DNA from 4 places in the Neobacillus sp. B4I6 genome. Region 1 is predicted to be linked to each of the others. Evidence: riboswitches for the same ligand, from Rfam matches in the RefSeq annotation. Region 1 holds a riboswitch; each other region holds the start of a gene.
What was found. A riboswitch is a leader RNA that binds a small molecule or an ion and turns the genes downstream of it on or off. The one in region 1 is predicted to bind S-adenosylmethionine.

Region 1 (5,791 bases):
CGCGCGCCATAAAGAGTTTGTTCTTGTTTATCCCAGATGACAAAGGAGAACATTCCGCGTAGTTTTTCGACGGCTTTTTCCTTCAAATGGCTGTAGAGTGCAATAATAACCTCGGTATCAGAGCTAGTTGAAAAGGTTAATCCTTCGCTCAATAGTTCCTCGCGCAGTTCTACATAGTTATAAACTTCACCATTAAAGATAATCCAATAGCGTTCATTTTCATACGTAAGCGGTTGATGACCACTCTCAATATCAATGATACTTAAACGGCGGAACCCAAATTGGATATGATCATCATAATAAAAACCATCATCATCCGGCCCGCGATGAGTTATAATATCGTTCATATTTTTAAATTGTTGTTTTTGCTCATCACTATAGTTTTGTGTTTTGTCGTGTACACAACCGATAAAACCACACATTATGTACTTCACCTCATTCTAAATATCCTTTAAAAGGACGTATTGCTCCAAAGCGCAAACGCCTTGCGCTAGTGCTAGACAGAAAAACATACTCTCTAATACTACCACTTTTTTTATTAAAATTGCACTGTGAACAATAGGCAAATTAATTATCATCATTTTTTACTTCTTTTGACCTGCCTAAACATTACATTTTATTCACTAATTGAATTACTATACAGGTAAATAGACGGAGAAATAAAAACGGGAGCTACATGTAGAATGTAACCCCCATAACGTTTTATAGATTTGCTTGTTGGCGTAATGTTTCTACTTTATCTGTGCGCTCCCAAGGAAGATCCACATCTGTACGGCCAAAATGACCATAAGCTGCTGTTTGTTGGTAAATTGGGCGACGAAGATCCAACATATTAATGATACCTGCAGGACGAAGGTCGAAGTTTTCACTTACTAAATCAACTAACACGTCTTCGCTCACTTTACCTGTCCCAAACGTATCAACTGCAATCGAAACGGGTCTAGCAACTCCAATTGCATAGGCAAGTTGAACTTCTACCTTATCAGCAAGGCCAGCGGCAACGATATTTTTGGCAACATAACGTGCGGCGTAGGCAGCTGAACGGTCCACTTTTGTAGGATCCTTACCAGAGAATGCACCACCGCCATGGCGAGCATATCCACCATACGTATCTACAATGATTTTACGGCCTGTTAAGCCAGCATCCCCTTGTGGTCCGCCAATAACGAAACGGCCGGTTGGATTAATAAAGTATTTTGTCTTTTCATCGATTAATTCTTTTGGAACTACCGGATTAATAACATATTCCTTCAAGTTACGTTGAATTTGCTCTAACTCAACTTCAGGATTGTGTTGAGTGGAAATAACAATCGTATCAATGCGTACTGGTTTATCGTTCTCATCATATTCAACCGTTACTTGTGTTTTTCCGTCTGGACGTAAGTAATCAAGAACCTTATCTTTACGTACTTCTGTTAAACGGCGAGCAAGTTTGTGCGCTAGTGAAATAGGAAGAGGCATAAGCTCTTTTGTTTCATTACAAGCAAAACCAAACATTAAACCTTGGTCCCCTGCACCAATTGCTTCGATTTGTTCATCAGACATTTGACCTTCACGCGCTTCCAAAGCTTGGTCAACACCCATCGCGATATCTGGAGACTGTTCATCAATAGATGTTAAAACAGCACAGGTTTCTGAGTCAAAACCGAATTTCGCGCGATTGTAGCCGATGTTTTTAATCGTTTCACGAACAATTTTTGGAATATCCACGTAGGTAGATGTGGTGATTTCTCCTGCTACTAGCACTAGTCCTGTTGTTACTGAAGTTTCAGCCGCAACACGGGCATTAGCATCCCTTGCTAAAATAGCATCTAAAATGGAATCAGAAATTTGGTCACAAATCTTATCAGGATGACCCTCAGTAACTGATTCAGAAGTGAACAAACGACGTTTTGTTGACATCTGAATTCCTCCTATAATATGAGATAATCGAGGTTTTAGAAAGGTTACAGGAATACTTCCTTAAACATCGAGAATTTGATACGGTACTCATTCCCTTAGTATGTAATAAACAAAGGATTTTTATTAGAGACTCTTTTCATAAAGGACTTATACAAAACAAAAAACCTTACCAGAGAGGAAAGGTTGTTCCGGGCCTTTCGCTCTTATCGTTCAAGGTCAAAGCCTTGCGTCAGATTAGCACCTTCGCATCCTGAAAAGGACCTTTTAAGTGGTCAATCTTTTCATACTGCAGGTTGCTGGGTTTCATTGGGCCTGTCCCTCCACCAGCTCAGGATAAGAGAGTATCCGTTCAAATTAGAATAATATCACACTGCCCAACAATGTCAATGAATTTTTTAAGAAATGTTTTTCAACAAAATGGGAAATATACGAAATATGTTAGTATCTTTTATAAATTTTTTTTATATCTTCAATTAAAGTTTTATAATATATAAATCCAGTTAAATAGGATACATTAATTCAGCTAATGTGTTATACTTTTTATATTATTAACAATCTAAAAACTAAATAAAGGAAGGTCTCATTAAATGAATTCTGTTGATACTCCTAATGAATTAAATCAATTGTTAAATGAAAGTCATGTTCATGTGCAATTATCTGTTCCTCAATTAGTTGAGAAAGTCTTAACCCGTCATGAAGGAGCATTAACTTCTACGGGAGCAATTAGTGTCGCTACTGGAAAGTATACTGGCCGGTCTCCACAGGATAAATTCATTGTTTTAGAAGATTCAACTAAAGACAAAATTGAATGGGGCACGACCAATCAACCAATTTCAGAACCGGTTTTTACAAAGCTTTATCAAAAGGTCATTAATTATTTACAACAGAAAAATGAGATCTTTGTTTTTAAAGGATTTGCGGGTGCTGATAAAAAATCACGTTTATCCATCCAAGTGGTAAATGAATTAGCGTGGCAAAATTTATTTGTACACCAGTTATTTATTCGCCCGTCGGATGCTGAACTACTTACCCATGATGCTGGATTTACCGTTATTTCTGCACCTAATTTCAAGGCAGATCCGGCTATCGATGGTACCAACTCGGAAGCATTTATTATGATTTCTTTTGAAAAAAGAATTGTTTTAATAGGTGGTACAGAATACGCAGGGGAAATGAAAAAGTCGATTTTTTCTGTAATGAATTATTTACTGCCTGAAAACAATATTTTTTCGATGCACTGTTCTGCCAATGTTGGGATTGAAGGCGATGTTGCTTTATTCTTTGGCTTGTCTGGAACTGGCAAAACAACCTTATCAGCGGATTCCAATCGTCGATTAATTGGTGATGATGAGCACGGTTGGTCCTCTAATGGTGTCTTTAATATCGAGGGGGGCTGCTACGCAAAATGTATCAATCTTTCTCGTGAAAAGGAGCCGCAAATCTTTGATGCCATCCGCTTTGGAACTGTCCTAGAAAATGTAACATTGAATCAGGAATCAAGAATCCCTGATTATGATGATGGAACGTTGACCGAAAATACACGTGCCGCTTATCCGATTGACGCAATTGATAATATTGTTCAACCAAGTATCGCTGGCCACCCAAATACGATTGTCTTTTTAACCGCTGATGCATTCGGAGTCTTGCCTCCAATTTCAAAATTAACAAAGGAACAAGCAATGTATCACTTTTTAAGTGGCTACACCTCTAAACTAGCCGGAACAGAGCGTGGAATAACGTCACCACAAGCTACCTTCTCCACTTGCTTTGGTGCTCCATTCCTGCCGCTGCCTGCGACTCGTTATGCAGAAATGCTCGGTGAAAAAATACTTGAGCACAATGCCAATGTTTTTCTTGTCAATACTGGCTGGACCGGCGGCGAATATGGGGTCGGTAATCGAATGAAACTTTCCTACACGCGCGCTATGGTTGAAGCCGCTCTTGAGGGAGAATTAAACCATGTGGAGACTGTCAAGGACGCGATCTTTGGATTAAATATCCCGCTCCATATTGCAGGTGTACCAGACGAAGTCCTACAGCCGATTAAAACTTGGTCGGATTCGCAGGCATATGAAAAGAAAGCAAAGGAATTAGCCGCAAAGTTCCGCGAAAACTTTAAAAAGTTCACTAATGTTTCACGTGATATTGAAGAAAAAGGCGGACCAATAGCATAATATCGAAAGCCCATATCGATTCGATATGGGCTTTCTAATCTCATTAGTTAGTCGAATTTAATGAAATTAATTGATAGGTTATGGTCGTGCTGTTATTTTGCAACTCGACTTTTTTTATCAATGCGGTACCACTTGAATCACTATCGATTGTTTTTCTTACATCAATCGGAATCTCAATTGGATAAAGTCTGTACCCTTCTTTTTCTAGCAAAAAGACGTTTTCTTCCACTCGTTTTTCTCTACCTTTAGTTACAATCATCGTATTTAACTCAAGAGGCATACCCATAAACATCCGCTCCTCTACTTGTAATACCTATATATTATCATCTTTTACGGTGACTTTTCATCCACTTCGTTAAATCATTCACGACTTTTCTATTTACTGCTGGTGGGAAGTAATGTGTAAATTCGTTAAAATACCATGCTTCGACTGGTTTTTCTACTAACCTCAGCCTTCTTTCAAGTCGATATGCGTGCTCCACCGAAACATTTCCGTCTTTAGCACCATGGATAATCAGGACAGGGGCTTTGATCTTTTCTATTTGATAAAGAGGGGTCCTGTCTTGATACCGTTCCGGAAATTTCTGAGGGGTTCCGCCAATGACCCTCTTCATCATTCTCCGTAAATCTTTACGTTCCAAATAGGTGAGAGACATATCACTGACCCCGCCCCAGCTGACAACAGACGCGGTCTCAGGGAATTCAATTCCTGTCAAAAGCGCCATTACACCACCCCGCGAGAACCCAAATATATGTATTTCACGTACTCTGGGCATAGATTTTAACAGCAAAAAGGCGGAAAAGGCGTCTTCCCTGTCGTCCCCGGCAAAATCCTCATTGCCTTCCCCACCTTGATTTCCACGATAATAAGGTGCAAAAACAACAAAGCCCTCAGCTGCGAACTGAGCAATCCTTGCTGGTCGAACTTTACCAACATTTTTAATGCCGCCGCGTAAATAAAGGAATCCATCATACTCACCTTCCCCAATCGGTTCCGCAAGCATGCCTTTCACTCGTAATCCATTGGAAAGGTAAGTAATTACTTTTAATTCAATATTGGGATTTGGAGAAGGAAAGCGTGTGATATCAACAATCTTTCCATCATTGTATTGGCTCATCAGCAAAACTTCCCTTTTTTTATAAAATTTATTCTCTCTAGGCATTCACATATTTTTCTCCTCTTCATACGATATCTTAGGTAATTAGCCCAGATTTTTTATGATAAATAAGGAGGCCCGCTTCATGAAAAAATCGTTAAAGTTCAGTTTCTCCTTTCTGCTCATCACTATACTTATGTTTTCACTTGTCGCTTGTAATAGCTCTACAAAAAATGAAACAAAGAAACTTGAGAAAGTTCGAATCGCTGAAGTTACCCGGTCCATTTTCTATGCCCCGCAGTATGTTGCCCTAGCCAAAGGATTTTTCAAAGCTGAAGGTTTAGACGTCACGCTAACAACAACACCCGGCGGCGACAAAACCATGACCACTCTGATTTCTGGGGGGGCCGACGTTGCCCTAGTTGGTTCAGAAACATCGATTTATGTTTATGCCCAAGGCGCAAACGACCCCGTCATCAATTTTGCACAATTAACCCAGACCGATGGTACTTTCCTCGTTGCTAGAGAAAAGATTGATAATTTTTCATGGGACCTCTTAAAAGGAAAAACCTTCTTAGGGCAACGTAAAGGCGGCATGCCACAGATGGTTGGCGAATT
Region 2 (5,791 bases), 3.2 Mb from region 1:
AGGGCCCTCCAGTGGGACAATCTGGGTGCAGGCCATTCGGCCACAACAAACAGTGCTTCTGCACCTTCTGATGTGTGAGCGCGTATCCACTCTGGAAACCGGATATCATAACAGATCGACCCAGCAAACTGGTGATTATCAAGTTGGAAAAGTCCCTTCTCGGCACCAGGCTCTAAGAAAACATGCTCATTCATGAGTTTAAAAAGATGTAGTTTACTATACTTGTGCACCAGCGTGCCATCTTTATTGATGATGAGGAGAGTATTTTTTACTCCTGTTTCTTCACGGTTCGCAACTGAGCCGCCAACGAAATGAACCTGATTTTGTTGTGCTGCATTTCTCAGAAATTCAATCGTTTGTACTGCTTTTGGGTCTGCAATTTCATTCAGGCGGGTCAAGTCATATCCCGTTGTCCATAGTTCCGGAAGGACAATGATATCGGGTTGTTCAGTCAGTGCATTTTCAATGAGTCTTTCCGCAGTTTGGTAGTTTTTATTGGGATCACCGAAGACGATATCCATTTGCAGACATGAAATTTTTAATTTCACGAATCTTCACCTCGTTTGAAATTTCGGAATTTTTTCTTTACAAGCCGTTATAAAAGTTATATCATTTGTGACTAGAATTTCACAATGATTCTTAAAAAAAATTAAGCAGGTGAGAACAATGAAGCAATTTCCACCATCAGAATTATTAACTAGTCTTCCAAAGCAATTTTTTGCTTCACTTGTTAAAAAAGTGGGGGAATATATTTCACAAGGGTTTGATGTGATTAATTTAGGGCAAGGCAACCCTGATCAGCCAACGCCTTCTCATATTGTTAAAAAACTTCAAGATGCAGCAGCGAATCCATTAAATCATAAATATTCTCCTTTCCAGGGGTATCGTTATTTAAAACAGGCTGCCGCTGATTTTTATTTAAGAGAATATGGAGTGACCATTGATCCGGATAAAGAAGTGGCGATTTTGTTTGGGGGTAAAGCAGGACTTGTCGAAATTCCTCAATGCTTATTAAATCCGGGGGATACCATCCTTGTACCTGACCCCGGTTACCCGGATTATTGGTCTGGGGTTGCTCTTGCACAAGCTGAAATGGTTACAATGCCGTTACGAGAGGAAAATAACTTTCTGCCGGATTATTGCGAACTGGATAAGTCTGTTTTATCACAAGCAAAGTTAATGTTCCTTAATTATCCTAATAATCCAACGGGAGCTACAGCTACTCATGAATTTTTTGATGAGACTATTAAGCTAGCGAGTGATCATGATATTTGTGTTGTTCATGATTTTGCCTATGGTGCTATTGGTTTCGATGGTGAAAAACCAATAAGTTTTTTGCAGGTTGAAGGGGCAAAAGAGGTTGGGATAGAGATATATACTTTATCAAAAACCTTTAATATGGCAGGCTGGCGTGTTGGTTTTGCTGTTGGGAATGAGAGTGTGATTTCAAGCATCGAACTTTTACAGGACCATCTTTATGTTAGTTTATTTGGGGCTGTGCAAGAGGCAGCGGCTGAGGCTTTAATGGGCCCTCAGGATTGTGTACGGGAACTTAACGATCTTTATGAGCGAAGACGTAATGTATTGATTGATGGGCTTCGTTCATTGGGATGGAATGTCACCGCGCCAAAGGGGTCCTTTTTCGCGTGGCTCAAAGTTCCTGAGGGCAAAACATCTGAGGAATTTGCTTACATTTTACTCGAACAAGCACATATCATGGTTGCACCGGGAATTGGCTTTGGAGAATTTGGAGAAGGATATGTCCGTGTTGGGTTATTAACATCAGAACAACGATTAGCCGAAGCTGTTGAAAGAATTAGTCGTTTGGAAATATTCTGTTAAATTGATTGACATTTTATATTTTTCTTGCGATAATGCAAATTAAAGTTAAACAACATTAAAAACTTTATAAAATACGAATCGTTTTCTTATCAAGAGCAGGCGGAGGGAAAAGCCCGATGAAGCCCGGCAACCGACTTAAACCAGTTTTAGGCACGGTGCTAATTCTTGCAGCAACAAGCTGATAGATGAGAAGATGTTAGTTTGCTGCTAACCTCTTCTTTGTTGAAGAGGTTTTTTATGTTTTTTGAAAGGATGTTTTTGAATGTCTAAAATAATTGCTACATATTTACTGCATGATGAAAAAAAACCAACCAAAAAGGCTGAAGAGATTGCACTTGGATTAACTGTAGGTTCATGGACGAACTTGCCTGAACTAGAGCAAAGCCAATTACGCAAGCATAAAGGGAGTGTGGTATCCGTTGAAACGATACCTGCAGAAAAAGGTGACCAATCTTTAATCCGCATAGCCTATCCAGCGATTAATTTTTCTAATGACCTGCCTGCTATTTTAACAACCGTTTTCGGTAAGCTTTCATTAGATGGAAAAATAAAATTACTAGATTTACAGTTTGATGACGGATTAAAGAGTCAGTTCCCTGGCCCAAGGTTTGGAATTGAAGGTCTTCGGAAGAAATTAAACGTTTATAATAGACCGCTTTTAATGAGTATCTTTAAAGGAGTGCTCGGTAAAGATCTCGCATTTTTAGTTGAGCAATTAAAGCAACAAGCCCTTGGTGGTGTAGATTTTGTGAAGGATGATGAAATCCTTTTTGAAAATGAGCTGACACCATTTGAAAAAAGAATTGTCGAAGGAAAAAAGGCATTGCAAGAAGTATTTGACCAAACAGGACATCGAACTTTGTATGCAGTTAACCTAACGGGTAGAACATCGCAACTGAAGGAAAAAGCAAGGAAGGCTGCAGAGCTTGGAGCGGACCTCTTACTGTTTAATGTGTTTTCCTATGGCATAGACGTCCTGCAGGAATTAAGAGAAGACGATGAAATTGCCTTACCGCTTATGGCACATCCTGCAGTTAGTGGTGCTTTTACATCATCTCCAGTTTATGGATTATCCCATTCATTATTGCTTGGAAAGTTGCTTCGTTATGCTGGTGCTGATTTATCGTTGTTCCCATCCCCATATGGAACCGTGGCGTTAGAGAAGACGAAAGCACTGTCGATTGCAAGTGAGTTAACCGTAGAAGATATCTTTAAAAAGTCATTCCCAGTTCCATCAGCGGGAATTCATCCAGGCTTGGTTCCTTTATTAATTCATGACTTCGGTAATGATTCTGTCATTAATGCAGGCGGAGGGGTCCATGGCCATCCAGAGGGTGCACGCGGAGGGGGCCTTGCGTTCCGTCAAGCGATTGATACCAATCTTAAAGGAAAGTTATTAGCCGAAGGTGCAAAACAGCATCCTGAGCTCCATACGGCACTAAAACTATGGGGTAATGCAGAGGTGACCGTATGACAAAACCAGTGATTTTTTGTGATTTTGACGGAACGGTAACTGAAAGTGATAACATCATTAGCATGATGGAAAAGTTTGCTCCTCAAGGGTGGGAACGGATTAAAGATCAAATCCTCTCACGTGAGATTTCGATCAATGAGGGAGTTGGGAAACTTTTTTCCTTATTACCAAGTAAGTTAAAGGATGAACTGACTGAGTTTGCGATTGAAAATGCAAAGATTCGCCCAGGATTTGGAGAGTTTGTTGAATTTGCGCGTGCAAAAGGTATTCCATTTTATATTGTTAGTGGCGGTATTGACTTCTTTGTTTATCCAATCTTGGAGAAATATGGTCCATTTGATGGAGTTTATTGCAATGAATCGGATTTTACAGACGAGAGAATAAAAATTCTATGGCCGAATGAATGTGATTCATTATGTAACAATGATTGCGGATGTTGTAAACCAAGTATTATTCGTAAATTAAACACTCAGGAAAACCGTTTCAAAATTGTTATTGGAGATTCGGTAACCGATCTCGAGGCAGCAAAACATGCGGACTTTGTGTTAGCAAGAGATTTACTTCATGAAAAATGTGTGGAATGGGGAATCAATCATCAAGGATTTACTTCCTTTTTCGATTGTATCGAGGAGATTAAAAAAAGAATTGAGGTGGATGAACTAACATGCTAAATGAAAGATGGAACGAATTAGCCGATGTAAAGGATGAGTTAGCTGAGCGTGATTGGTTTATGGGTACGAGCGGTAACCTGGCGATTAAAGTAAGTAATCATCCGCTTCAATTTTTAGTCACAGCAAGTGGAAAGGATAAACGGAAGCGAACAGATGAAGATTTTTTACTCGTTGATGAATTTGGCCGTGCAGTTGAAGAAACACATTTAAAGCCCTCAGCAGAGACACTTCTCCATGTCGAAATTTACCGTCGAACCAATGCTGGCTGCAGTCTCCATGTGCATACGATTGATAATAATGTGATCTCAGAAGTTTATGGTGATAATGGTGAGGTTACATTTAAAGGGCAAGAGTTGATCAAGGCTTTTGATAAGTGGGAAGAGGACGCAGTCTTAACAATACCAATTATCCACAATTTTGCCCATATCCCGACACTTGCCAATAAGTTTTCTGAATATGTTTCAGGAGATACTGGAGCTATCTTGATTCGCAACCATGGGATAACGGTATGGGGGAGAACTGCCTTTGAGGCTAAAAAAATCCTTGAAGCCTCAGAGTTTTTATTCCGCTACCAATTACGTTTACTAGAGCATAAACCATATCAATTATTTAAAGTAGTGTAAAAAATATTAAAAATGAGAGGATGATGAAGAATGGCATATATTACTTTTCAAACCAGAGAAGAGCAAATTCATGAACAAGATGAGGTTGCAAGCTTTCTGGAGTCGCAGGAAGTTATTTATGAAAATTGGGATATTAGCAAGCTTTCCGCTGAACTCGTAGAAAAGTATCTTTTAAGCGATGAAGAAAAGAAAGAAATTCTAGCTGCATTTGAAGGTGAAATCGCAGATATTTCTGCTAGACGTGGATACAAAGCGCAAGATGTCATTTCTTTATCAGAAAATACTCCAAATTTGGATGTATTACTGACAAACTTTAAAAATGAGCATCATCATACAGATGATGAAGTTCGTTTCATAGTCAGCGGTCACGGTGTCTTTGTCATCCAAGGTAAAGATGGTGAGTTCTTTGAAGTACATCTCAATCCAGGAGACTTGATTTCTGTACCTGAAAATACAAGGCACTATTTTACCCTTGAAGAAGATCGGAAAGTGGTTGCTGTAAGGATTTTTGTTACCACCGAGGGATGGGTACCTATTTACGAAAAAGAAGAAGTAAATAAATAACAGATACTAAAACTGGCTGCAGATTATTGCAAGCCAGTTTTTTTATTATGTATGTAAGTATGGAGAATTAGAATAAAACGCTTGCAAACTAGAAGAATTTTGTCGTAAAAACAAGAATTTATTTGAGGAATTTGTCGAAAAACGAAAGAAATAGAATGTTTTGTCTACTTTTGCGATTGTGTTTACTTTTATAAAAATTCTTGTCATAATTCATCAAGTAGTCTAATTTTTCGTTGTTTACAGTAATAGAGTAAGAGGTAGGGGGATAATTGTGTGCGAGTATAGTAATACCCATAATGAAATGATTGAAGAGATAAAGGCTAAAAGGGAATTAATGATAAATAGCGCCAATACACAGGGATTTACCAATGAGATGACAATAAAATATAGCCAGGAGCTAGATGAATTAATAAATGAGTACCAAAAAGTAATGGATCAAATCTCCAGGCCAAATGAAGAAATTAAATTTGCCTTTAAACAAATGATCATGATTTGGCCGAAGGTTTTAGTCTAATGATAATTAGGTAAGAGAGTGATATTTTTTTTGTTCAACCGATTAGTAAAATAATTACTTATGTAAAAATATCAATAATGTACACCATGACAAGCAACCCCAA
Region 3 (5,791 bases), 6.1 Mb from region 1:
TAACGCCGTTAATTTCACTAGGGTATTGCATTGCAAGGAATAGACCTGCTCGTGCACGCTCATCTACTTCCATATCCAGGACATTTTGTCCATCTAAAGTGATTGTTCCGCTTGTCACTTCATATTTTGGATGACCCATAATTGCAGAAGATAAAGTGGATTTACCCGTACCGTTTGGACCCATGATTGCGTGGATTTCTCCACCCTTTATTTCAAGGTTCACACCTTTTAAAATTTCTTTCCCATCAATTGCTACATGTAAATCTTTGATCGTTAAAGTTGATCCAGCCATATCTATACCTCCGAAAAGAAAGTGTTGTTTCTTGTAGATTGAGTTATTCTATAACTCTATTCTCATTTTATTCTCATTCCAATCTTATAACAAATGAAATGTATTAGCAACTCTTAAACAGTAAAAACAGTCCATCTATTTTCATTAAGCTTGTACCAAATGAGAATGAAAAGGGGATTTGGAGTGGTTTTGAATAATAATTCAGTATATTATTATTAATGGAAATGACACTCGATTAAAATCATACCTCATTTTTTTAGCATTTCCAAGTGAATTCAGGTCTAATGTTCTCTCTATTTTTACCCATCGTCATTGTTTAAATGTATGCCATCTTTAAACACAACTACAGAGAAAAAGCCAGTGTTTCCCCACTGACTTTCTTCCTATTTATAACCTTATTCAGAAACTGGTACAACGGCACCTTTGTATTTATCAAGAATGAAATCTTGAATTTCTTTTGAGTGAAGCACTTCTACAAGCGTTTTGATTTCTTTTCGGTCTTTGTCCTCTGAACGAACGACAATTAGGTTTGCCGGAACAACGTCATCGCCTTCAAATGCAATTCCATACTTTCCGATGTCAATACCGCCTTCTAATGCGTAGTTCGTATTAATGACGACCGCATCACCTTCACCGCTATCGAAAGAAGAAGCTAATAATTTTGCTTCAATTAAAGTTGAGAAATCAAGGTTCTTAGGATTTTCGACAATATCCTCTACTCTTGCATTCGCGCCAACGCCTTCTTTAAGCTTAATTAAACCTTCTTTTTCAAAAATAGGTAAGATACGTCCATGGTCACTTAGTGAATCACTCATAATGATTTTTGCACCTTTTGGAAGGTCTTTTAAGCTTTTATATTTTTTAGAATAAATTCCGATTGGTTCCTTATGAATTCCACCAACACTTACAAAATCAAAATCCTTATTTTCTTTCATTTGAAGATCTAAATACCCTGGAGTTTGAAAATAGTTTGCGTCGAGTTCTTTATCCCTTAACGCTACGTTTGGCAGGATATAATCTTGAAAAACTTGCACTTCTAGGTCAATACCTTTTTTCTTTAATAAGGGTTTTGCCGCTTCTAGCACTTCCGCATGCGGCACAGCAGATGCACCAACGACTAATTTCTTGTTACCATCTTTTCCTTCTTTTTCCCCCGCATCGTTTTTAGCACCAGCGCACGCTGTTAGGGCAAATGCTAATAGAGCAATGACAATAAAACTAAATACTCTTTTCATAATTTAACTCCTCCTGTTATCGTTTATCAGTTTTCTTTGTAAAATAATCTCCAGCAAATTGGATGATAAATACTAAAATTAAAATCGCAATCGTTGCAACTAATGTGACAATCGGTCGATTACGCTGAAAACCTTCAAGGTAGGCAAAATGGCCAAGTCCCCCAGCTCCAATGACTCCGGCCATCGCTGTAAAGCCGACGAGCGAAATTGCTGTAACTGTAATCCCTGAAATTAATGCCGGCAAGGATTCCGGTATTAATACTTTAAAAATGATATGACCCTGTGTTGCCCCCATCGATTGTGATGCCTCAATAACACCTTTATCAATCTCCCTAAGGGCAATTTCTACCATTCGTGCGTAAAAAGGAGCTGCTCCAATAATTAGGGCCGGCATCGCTGCATTTGCACCGAGCATGGTCCCAAGCAATAATTTTGTAAAAGGAATTAATAAAACAATTAAGATAATAAAGGGGATCGATCTGAAAATATTAACAAAGCCAGCAATAACGACATTAACAGTCCGATTAGCCCATATATTTCCTTTATCTGTTAAAAATAATAGCAGACCGAGGAATAATCCTAATATGAAAGTCGTAAATACTGAAATGGAAGTCATATAAATGGTTTCACGTGTTGCTTCTATTAAATTTTCCCACTTTACCATTTCCATAAAATCAGCCATTACTGATCACCTCCACGCCGACTTGCTGTGAGTGAATATAATCGATGGCTTTCTGTATTTCGCTTGACTGTCCATCCAAGTGAATAAATAATGTTCCGTATGATCCGTTTTGCGTGTGCGAAATTTTCCCTTGAAGAATATTTACGACAACATCGAAATCTCGGATGACGTTTGTGATTAATGGTTGTTCTGCTGCTGCCCCGATGAATGAGAGCTGAACCACTTGTCCATGCGGATAAAGTTCGAGTAGATGTTTGATTGTTTCTATCGTTTCATCCGGTTCCGTTACCTGCTGGACAAATCGCTTTGTAATCGGCTGCTGCGGGTTTTTAAACACATTCAACACCGGACCAAGCTCAACGACTCTTCCGTTTTCCATTACTGCCACCTGGTGGCATATTTTACGGATGACATGCATTTCATGGGTAATCAAAACAATCGTTAAACCAAGCCGTTTATTAATATCCACTAACAAATCCAATATAGAATCTGTTGTTTGCGGGTCAAGTGCGGAGGTTGCTTCATCACAAAGCAGCACTTTTGGATTGTTAGCGAGTGCCCTGGCAATCCCTACCCGTTGCTTTTGTCCACCGCTTAACTGGGATGGATAAGCATTTTCTCTTCCCTCTAGGCCAACTAGTTTAATAAGCTCTTCCACTCTTTTTTTTCTTTGTGGACCATTTACACCTGCAATTTCGAGTGGAAAAGCGATATTTTCACTAACCGTCCTCGACCACAGTAAATTAAAATGCTGAAATATCATGCTGATTTCCTGACGTGCTTTTCGAAGCTCACTGCCTTTAATCTTCGAAATAACGCGGCCAGCTACTGTTACAGTTCCGTCGGTTGGCAGCTCTAATCCATTTAACATTCGGATTAAGGTACTTTTACCAGCACCACTGTATCCAATCACTCCGAATATTTCTCCCTCTTGTATTTCCAGGTTGACATCATCGACGGCTCTTAGCTGACCTTGTTTAGAAGGGAATATCTTCTGGACATTTTTTATTGATATCATTGAATCACCTGCTTCTTATCCAATTTACTTAACATTCTGAAAGATTTGTATTGTAATATACCGCTTATATAATATAGGGTTTGACTTTTTCAACAAAAAGATTCTGTTTTAACAAAATAAAAGCCTTTCTGCGCAGGCAGAAAGGCATCATTAAAAATAATCCTTTCTCCCATCTCCCAAAGCAATCGCTTTGTGTGAATTGGCACCATTTCAATAATAAATATTGACGGTTGCCGGGCTTCATCGGGCACATCCCTCCACCTCTCTTGATAAGAGCATCAAGTAACCTATATTCAATTAAAACGTTAATTTGTTTAAGTAATTATATTACGAAAGTTATCGTATCATGGATAAAAAGGGGTGTCAATGAAAATAACTTCATATTCGGAAAAATAAGTTTTGGTAACTTTTATGCATTTACCTTTAATGAGATTACACCAGTAGCAGCCAAAATAGCTGATTCGAGATCTTCGATTAAATCCTCAACATTCTCGATACCGATTGAAAGGCGAATCAAATCCTCTGTTACACCTGCAGCTTTCAGGCCATCAGCATCTAATTGCTGATGGGTGGTGCTTGCTGGGTGAATAATTAAACTTTTTGCATCGCCAACGTTTGCCACATGCGCCCATAGAGTAATCGAATCGATTAATTTGGCTCCTGCTTCTTTACCGCCTTTAATCCCGAAGACAACCATGGAACCTGCACCTTTTGGCAAGTACTTTTTGGCTAATTCATAATCTGGGTGGGATGGGTGTCCTGGATAAGATACCCATTCCACAGCAGGGTGATTGGTTAGATATTCCACCACTTCTTTTGTATTAGCCACATGCTCCTTCATTCGAACATGCAGTGTTTCAAGTCCAAGGATAAACTGGAAGGAATTTTGCGGACTTAACGCCGGTCCTAAGTCCCGCAGCAATTGGACACGGGCTTTGATAATATAGGCGATCTCACCTAGGGCTTCTGCATAAACCAGGTCATGGTAGCTGGCATCTGGCGTTGTAAAACCAGGGAATCGCGGCGAATTCCAATCGAACTTCCCACCATCGACAATAACTCCACCAGTAGTTGTTCCATTTCCTAAAAGCCATTTGGTGGCAGAATGAATCACAATATCGGCACCATATTCAATTGGCCGGCACAGATATGGAGTGGCAAAGGTGTTATCAATAATTAATGGAACACCTGCTGCATGGGCAATATCGGCGACTTTTTCAATATCAAGTACACGAAGGCTTGGGTTACCAATCGTTTCAGCGAAAACAGCCTTTGTTTTGTCGGTAATAGCCGCACGGAAGTTTTCCGGATTTTCAGGGTCAACAAATTTCACTTTAATCCCGTATTTTGGAAGCGTCACTGCAAAAAGATTATATGTTCCGCCATAGAGATTTGATGCCGATACGATTTCATCGCCAGCTTCAGCAATATTTAAAATGGCGAGGGTAATCGCTGCCATACCGCTAGCAACTGCTAGGGCACCAACGCCGCCTTCCAATAATGCTACTCTTTCTTCAAAAACGGTAGTAGTAGGGTTGTGAATGCGTGTGTATATGTACCCAGGTTCCGCTAAGCTAAATAGGTTTGCCGCATGCTCTGTATTCTTAAATTGATAGGCGTTGTTTTGATAAATCGGAACGGCTCGAGCCCCCGTTACCGGATCCGGAGACAATCCACCATGAACACTCAATGTTTCAAAACGATACTTCTTTTGATTTTCACCCATACTACTTCCTCCTTTTTTGCAATTCAACAAACAAAACCCCCGCTTCATAGAAGAGGGGGGACTCTCTCCTCATCTCTCAGAGCATCTCCGCTCTGCTGGATTTAGCACCGTGTGATTGTGTTATAAACCGGTTGCTGGGCTTCAAAGGGCCAGTCCCTCCGCCACTCTCGATAAGAATGTTTATTGAATTGTCTTTATTATTTGATTATTCACCTAAAACTTTACAGTAAGTTTAATTCCGAGTCAATAGCTCTGATTAGAAATTTGTTATTTTTGGTAAATTTTCCTGTGCCTTTGTCAAATAGAAGACAGATTCTAGTAATAATGTGCTGCGAATTGGAGCGGAAATACGTAATTGGCCGTTATGTTCAAGGGCCCTTAACCGTTCCTTCCCTTCAAGTAGTTGTTTCATTGCCTTAAGGTCACCGCGGATTTCGGATATCGTTCGTGTCACTTCGCTATCATGAAGTATGAAAATTTCTCCATTCTTTATGATAATCTGAATGGCTTTTTGTTCACAAACCAAATTCACTCGCAAATCGATATGTTCTAGTAACGGCAGAACATGCCTTTGCTGTTTGATTGCTAATTGAAAGTTTTTCAGCATCTCTATCATAATCCACCACTCCGGTCTGCTCTCTTATATTAAATATACAGGAACGGGGCATGAAATCCTCTTTAAAGTGGTCGACAATTATCAACCTTTTGGAGGGGATTTACGGAGATTTCCTGAGAAATATGTCGGATGGAGAGAATTTTTTGAAAAGTGTTGAAAATTATTCAAACATTACTGCTGATTAAAGGGCAGCATTTTGTAAAATGAAGTTAGATTCGATAT
Region 4 (5,791 bases), 3.9 Mb from region 1:
CTATCTGAAAGTCCTTTTACCTCAAGGACCGTGTTTCCAATAGACGTATTCTTCTCTGGGAACTGTTCCTCTAATCTTTGACCCAGCATATGCTCCACCACTTTGTTGATGGTCGTATTAGTAACTCGCTCTTTTGCAACAAGTTCACCGTTTCTCATTACGGTCACTTCATCGCAGACTTCAAAAATTTCTGGTAAGCGATGGGAAATAAAGATAACTCCTACATTTTGCTTTTTTAAATCACGGACAATCCGGAATAGTTCCGTTGTTTCAGTGTGACTCAATGGCGCTGTCGGCTCGTCTAAAATAAGAAACTTACATTGATTTGATACAGCCCTAGCGATTAAAATCATTTGTTTTTCCGCTAACGTTAACTCACTTACAAGCTTCTTCGTCGGAAGCATAATGTTCATACTTGATAGTATTTCATCCGCTCTTTGATGAAGGTTTTTCCATTTCATCCATTGCTTTTTCCCCATGTTATGGACTGTATCGAGGAGCATAATATTTTCGGCGACGGTTAAATACGGAATGAGAGCCGTATCTACTTCTTGATAAACGATTTGTATTCCTGCGTCCTGTGCATTTTTCGGAGAACGAATCTTCAGGTTTTTCCCATCTAACCTTATTTCACCGGTATAGTGGTCATAAGCACCCGCGAGAACCTTCATTAACGTTGATTTCCCTGCCCCATTTGCCCCAATCAAAGCTTGGATTTCTCCCGTTTCCATCGAAAAGTCGACCTGATTCAATGCCTTCACACCAGGAAACTCTATTGAGATGTTTTTCATCTCCAATGTTGATCTCATCAAAATCATCCCCCGTAAGCAAACACTCTCTTCATCTATTGAAAAAGAGAGTGTCTAGTTGTATACCGACTATTCTTTATAATGCTTCTTTAACGTCTTTATCCACTCTTCCTCAAATGCAGTCGATTGACCCCAGCCTGGGATAATTTTTGCCAGATTAACCATGTTTACAGGCTCTTTTGCTTTGAGAAGATTTTCTTGTGAAACAAGTGAAGCATCTAAATCAAAGGTCTGTGGTGTTTCTTCACCTGCAAGCTTTTTCGCAAGTATTCTCATATCAACAGCACCGATAAGTTTCGGATCGACAGCTGCTGTGTATTTCCAAGCGCTGCCTTTTCTTTGAATTTCTTGCAGATCCGCATTGGAAACATCGATTCCATAAATCTTCACTTCTTCACGTCCCGCTTCTTTCAAAGCTCGTGCTGCACCGATTGCAAAAGCATCCCAAGTAGCAAATATGGCATCCAGTTTGCCTTTTGGATATTTATTTAACATGGCTGCAACTGCGTTTTGTGTTTGTACACTTGTATCTGCCGCAGCCACACCAAAGCGTTCCACTTCTTTAATTTGAGGATTTTTTGAAAGGACTTCTTGATAAACCTTATTACGTCTAACCATTGCAGGGAAACCGTCGACCCATAGGTAGGCAATATTTGCTTTACCCTTTGTATTCTTTACGAGTTGATCAAGGGCTAAAGTTGCTAAGGCTTCATCATCCTGTGAAGTAAGCGTTACTCCATCAACCTTCGCAATATTTGGATTGGAGTCAAATGTAACTACACTTTTTCCTTTTTCAACTATCTTTTTTACATCATTAACAGTCGCATCATCGTCACCATGAGAAATGATAAATCCATCATAATCCTGGTCTAATGCCTGATTAATAGCATCATGGAACTTAGCTGTATCACCATTTGCGGTAAACACGTCCACTTGAAAACCTAAGGCTTCTCCCTCTTCTTTTGCACCTGCTAAGAATTGGGCAGTATGATCATCACCGCCAATTTTACGGATAACCTTGATTTTTAACGGATCACCACTTGTAAACTTTTCAGATACACCTTCAAGTGAAACCTTTTTATGAGCGCTTGCTTGTTTTTTTTCTCCCTCAGAAGCACAGCCTGTGAGTAAGAGTGTTGCTGCTAACGCTGATACGAGTGTACTTTTAAAGATATTTCTTTTCATGATTAAAGCTCCCCCTTTTAGATTCTTATCAATACTCCATTACTCCGATTGGAAAGGTTTGTTTTTATATAAAAATAAAAAACCTCTCCAGAAAAGAGAGGTTTCATCACAAATTAAGGGACTACTCCTCTCTTATCTTTCAAAACAATAAATTGTTTTGCAGGATTTAGCACCAATTCCAAACGGAACGGTTGCTGGGCGTCATCGGGCCAGTCCCTCTGCCACTCTTGATAAGAGAACGTATTATTCATTTAAAGTAATAAATTAGATTTTAGTCTCCTATTAACAAGTTGTCAATAGTGTTTTGAATATTTCTAATAAAGGTATTATTCCCAATCCGCCAAAACCTTTGAATAGTAGTAAACGTAATTTCCTATTTTATATAAAAGGGATATCCCTTTAAAATTATCAGAAATTTCTGTATGATAATATTTAGTTAATCGAAATACATTTAGAAAGAAGTGTTATTAATAATGGATCAGGAAAGAAGTGCAAAGCGTAATTTAATGATCATGTGGTTTGCGAACTTCTTTGTAGCCGGAAGTATGACAATGGTTATGCCGTTTATTTCGTTGTACATTGAGACGTTTGGTGACTTTTCGGAAAAATATGTCCAGCATTGGTCAGGAATCACATTTGGGATTACATTTGTTTCTGCCTTCCTCTTCTCACCGATTTGGGGGGAGAATTGGCGACCGTTATGGGAGAAAAAAAATCCTTATCATTTCCGGATTAGGGATGGGCTTATCTATTTTTCTAATGGGCTATGTCCATTCTGTCTGGCAGTTACTGTTGCTGCGCTTTTTCATGGGTTTCTTTTCTGGCTTCATCCCGATGTCACAAGCTTTTATCTCTACGCAAACACCAAAGGGGATTGCGGGGCGCGTTCTTGGTACATTGCAAACAGGTAGTATTACAGGTTCTTTGTTAGGACCGATGCTGGGCGGTGTTTTAGCTGATTCTCTTGGCTATTCTACTACCTTTAAATGGACGTCCATTTCGATTTTTATCTCTGCATTGTTAGTGATTACCACAAAGGAATTCTTGATACCCGTGTCTAAAGGGGCAAAAACACATTACTCGAGCAAGGAAGTTTTTAAACACATTATTCGTAACCCTGTGTTATTAACAGTCCTGCTAATTTCAGCCCTTGTTCAGATTGCTCACTTTAGCATTCAACCAATTTTGTCCTTATTTGTTAGCGATCTGCATGGCACAACTAATGTTGCCTTTTATTCTGGGATTGCTTTTTCCGCTGCGGGACTGGGGAATTTATTGATGTCGAGGAATTGGGGAAAAATAGCTGATAAGTATGGGTATATTAAAATATTAGTTATTCTTCTTTTTCTAGCGGGGATTGTCTACTTGCCTGGAGCCGCAGTTTCTAGCTTTTGGCAACTCGTTATCATCCGCTTTGCCCTGGGTGTCACGATTGGCGGAATTATTCCTGTACGGATTGCCTATATCCGCCAAGAAGCACCGATTGCGATGCAAGGTGAAGTATTAGGCTATAATACCAGCTTGCGTTTCCTTGGGAATATTGTCGGCCCGATGCTGGGTGGATTTATATCTGGTTACTATGGCTTTTCTGCCGTTTTTATCAGCACAAGTTCATTATTAATTATTAGCGGATTTATTTTATTTGTTTCAATGCACCGTCATCCAAAGCTTGTAAAACACTCGATTTAATAACTTTAAGATTGGGCAAGGAATAAGTAGAAAAGCACTTTAAATTAAATGATTTAAAGTGCTTTTGCTTTATTACTTTATTCTGTTTTTTCGCTTAGTAAAGTCCATTTCTTGATAATAACTGTTCTTAACTAATATATTGGGTCCAAGGCATTTAACCGCCGGGCAATGACAGCTTAATTCTTTTGCCAAGGCTGACGACTGCCAGGTTTCATATGCATGTAACAGATTTGTAGTCTTGATATTTCCTAGGGATGGTGTATCACCGAAATCAGTAACAATAATATCTCCGTTAAAAATATTTACATTCAGTCGCGAACGTCCATCAGGGTCATTTCTGACGGTGACATTTTTACTTTTATACAAGCTTTGAAGGAGAGTTAAATCCTCCTGTTCACTGCTGCACGCATAAAATGGGAGCGTGCCAAACAGCATCCACACATTTTCATCTCTGACATCTAGTAAGTGATGGATCGCTTCTCTTATTTCATTAAGTGATAAGGTTTCGAGATTGCTAGCAAAATCACTTGGGTACATTGGGTGTATTTCATGTCGCTGACAAAGCATTTCATCAACAATTTGACGGTGAATTTTTTCTAAATACGGTAGTGTCCGCTTGTTTAACATCGTTTCAGCAGATACCATCACTCCTGCTTTTACCAGTTCACGGCTATTATCTATCATTCTTTTAAAATATTGTTCCCGTTGTTCATATTCCGGCTTCCGTTCCATTCTGGCAAAACCACCCTCGACAAAATCATCGACGGTCCCCCAGTTATGCGAGATATGTAAGACATCTAAAAAAGGGACGATTAATTCATAACGATCTAATTCAAGGGTTAAATTGGAATTAATCTGCGTCCGTACACCGCGCTCATGGGCATATTTTAAAATCGGTACAACATAATTTTTTACCGAGGATAAGGATAACATCGGTTCTCCACCGGTAATGCTAAGTGATCGAAGTGTCGGGATTTCTTCTAATCTTTGTATGAGCAAATCCAGAGGAAGCGCCTGCGGATCCTTTGTTTGGAGTGTATATCCTACTGCGCAATGCTCACAACGCATATTACAAAGGGTCGTCGTGGTGAATTCAATATTGGTTAATTGAGGCTTTCCATATTGCTCAATATCTAAATAGGCTTCCCATGGATCATATGAAGGGGTAATTTTTTTCAATTTTGACATAATGACTCCTTAAAATCAGTCTTCAAAAAACTTCTCTATTATAACTGAATTACGGATGTTATTGCTATTTTTAACCATTACAAAAGTTTATGTTTTAAAAAATACTATTATTCTATGCTTGTTTTATGAAAAATTTACCCACTAATACATAACCACAGCACTTTGGATAAAAAATAAAAGGATAATATTTAATTGCGAATGGTGGTTATGACTAACATGGAAATGCAGCCTTTAGGAGAAGCCGAGAAACTCGCCCTTAAAAAGCTGAAAATCTTTCGGCAAAGCATCCTTCGTTATATTTTACGGGCGGCGCTTGCCAGTATGTTTATTGGCTTCGGGGTCATTGTAGCATTTAAAACGGGGAATTTCTTTTATGTTAAGGATAACCCTTTTGCCTATCCGATAGCGGCACTTACCTTCGGGGCTGCCATCATTTTAATTGCCTATGGCGGTGGTGATTTGTTTACTGGAAATACGTTTTATTACACCTATGCCGCACTTCGCAAGAAAATGACCTGGATAGACGTCGTAAAACTATGGATTTGCAGTTACGCGGGTAACATACTTGGGGCGGCGGTTTTTGCCTTTATTATTTTTACAACGGGACTGTATGAAAGTTCCGAGGTTAACGGCTTTTTACTTCATGTAGTCGAGATTAAAATGCAGGTCCCAATAACCGAGCTATTTTTCCGAGCAATCCTATGTAATTGGCTCGTCTGTATGGCCTTTTTTCTTCCGATGGGGTTAAAAGGCGATGGACCGAAGATGTTTGCGATGATGCTGTTTGTCTTTTGTTTCTTTATTTCCGGATATGAACATAGTATCGCTAACATGTGTACGTTTGCCATTGCCTTAGTTTTAAACCATCCAGGGACGATTTCATGGGGTGGAGTGATTCACAATCTAGTGCCTGTAACGAT

Region 2: another riboswitch for S-adenosylmethionine. It lies ahead of mtnW (2,3-diketo-5-methylthiopentyl-1-phosphate enolase); the one in region 1 lies ahead of metK (methionine adenosyltransferase).
Region 3: another riboswitch for S-adenosylmethionine. It lies ahead of QF028_RS32865 (methionine ABC transporter ATP-binding protein); the one in region 1 lies ahead of metK (methionine adenosyltransferase).
Region 4: another riboswitch for S-adenosylmethionine. It lies ahead of QF028_RS22345 (sugar ABC transporter substrate-binding protein); the one in region 1 lies ahead of metK (methionine adenosyltransferase).

What each region holds. Positions count from the first base shown of each region.
Region 1 is NZ_JBNPWB010000002.1:177,670-183,460, reverse strand. Features, by position in the region: gene asnB (asparagine synthase (glutamine-hydrolyzing)) at 1-422, opposite strand, end outside; gene metK (methionine adenosyltransferase) at 703-1,902, opposite strand; SAM riboswitch class I at 2,103-2,242, opposite strand; gene pckA (phosphoenolpyruvate carboxykinase (ATP)) at 2,490-4,076, shown strand; gene QF028_RS02695 (DUF2584 domain-containing protein) at 4,120-4,362, opposite strand; gene QF028_RS02690 (alpha/beta hydrolase family protein) at 4,400-5,194, opposite strand; gene QF028_RS02685 (ABC transporter substrate-binding protein) at 5,370-5,791, shown strand, end outside.
Region 2 is NZ_JBNPWB010000002.1:3,414,312-3,420,102, reverse strand. Features, by position in the region: gene QF028_RS18990 (carbon-nitrogen family hydrolase) at 1-548, opposite strand, end outside; gene QF028_RS18985 (pyridoxal phosphate-dependent aminotransferase) at 667-1,842, shown strand; SAM riboswitch class I at 1,926-2,034, shown strand; gene mtnW (2,3-diketo-5-methylthiopentyl-1-phosphate enolase) at 2,105-3,316, shown strand; gene QF028_RS18975 (2-hydroxy-3-keto-5-methylthiopentenyl-1-phosphate phosphatase) at 3,313-3,987, shown strand; gene QF028_RS18970 (methylthioribulose 1-phosphate dehydratase) at 3,981-4,610, shown strand; gene QF028_RS18965 (1,2-dihydroxy-3-keto-5-methylthiopentene dioxygenase) at 4,641-5,174, shown strand; gene QF028_RS18960 (aspartyl-phosphate phosphatase Spo0E family protein) at 5,446-5,688, shown strand; gene QF028_RS18955 (ZIP family metal transporter) at 5,747-5,791, opposite strand, start outside.
Region 3 is NZ_JBNPWB010000002.1:6,232,505-6,238,295, reverse strand. Features, by position in the region: gene sufC (Fe-S cluster assembly ATPase SufC) at 1-292, opposite strand, end outside; gene QF028_RS32875 (MetQ/NlpA family ABC transporter substrate-binding protein) at 688-1,527, opposite strand; gene QF028_RS32870 (methionine ABC transporter permease) at 1,544-2,209, opposite strand; gene QF028_RS32865 (methionine ABC transporter ATP-binding protein) at 2,202-3,227, opposite strand; SAM riboswitch class I at 3,394-3,503, opposite strand; gene QF028_RS32860 (O-acetylhomoserine aminocarboxypropyltransferase/cysteine synthase family protein) at 3,637-4,953, opposite strand; SAM riboswitch class I at 5,020-5,130, opposite strand; gene QF028_RS32855 (SCP2 sterol-binding domain-containing protein) at 5,210-5,569, opposite strand.
Region 4 is NZ_JBNPWB010000002.1:4,051,677-4,057,467, forward strand. Features, by position in the region: gene QF028_RS22340 (sugar ABC transporter ATP-binding protein) at 1-809, opposite strand, end outside; gene QF028_RS22345 (sugar ABC transporter substrate-binding protein) at 879-1,994, opposite strand; SAM riboswitch class I at 2,124-2,231, opposite strand; partial or broken gene QF028_RS22350 (MFS transporter) at 2,468-3,683, shown strand; gene yfkAB (radical SAM/CxCxxxxC motif protein YfkAB) at 3,756-4,871, opposite strand; gene QF028_RS22360 (formate/nitrite transporter family protein) at 5,088-5,791, shown strand, end outside.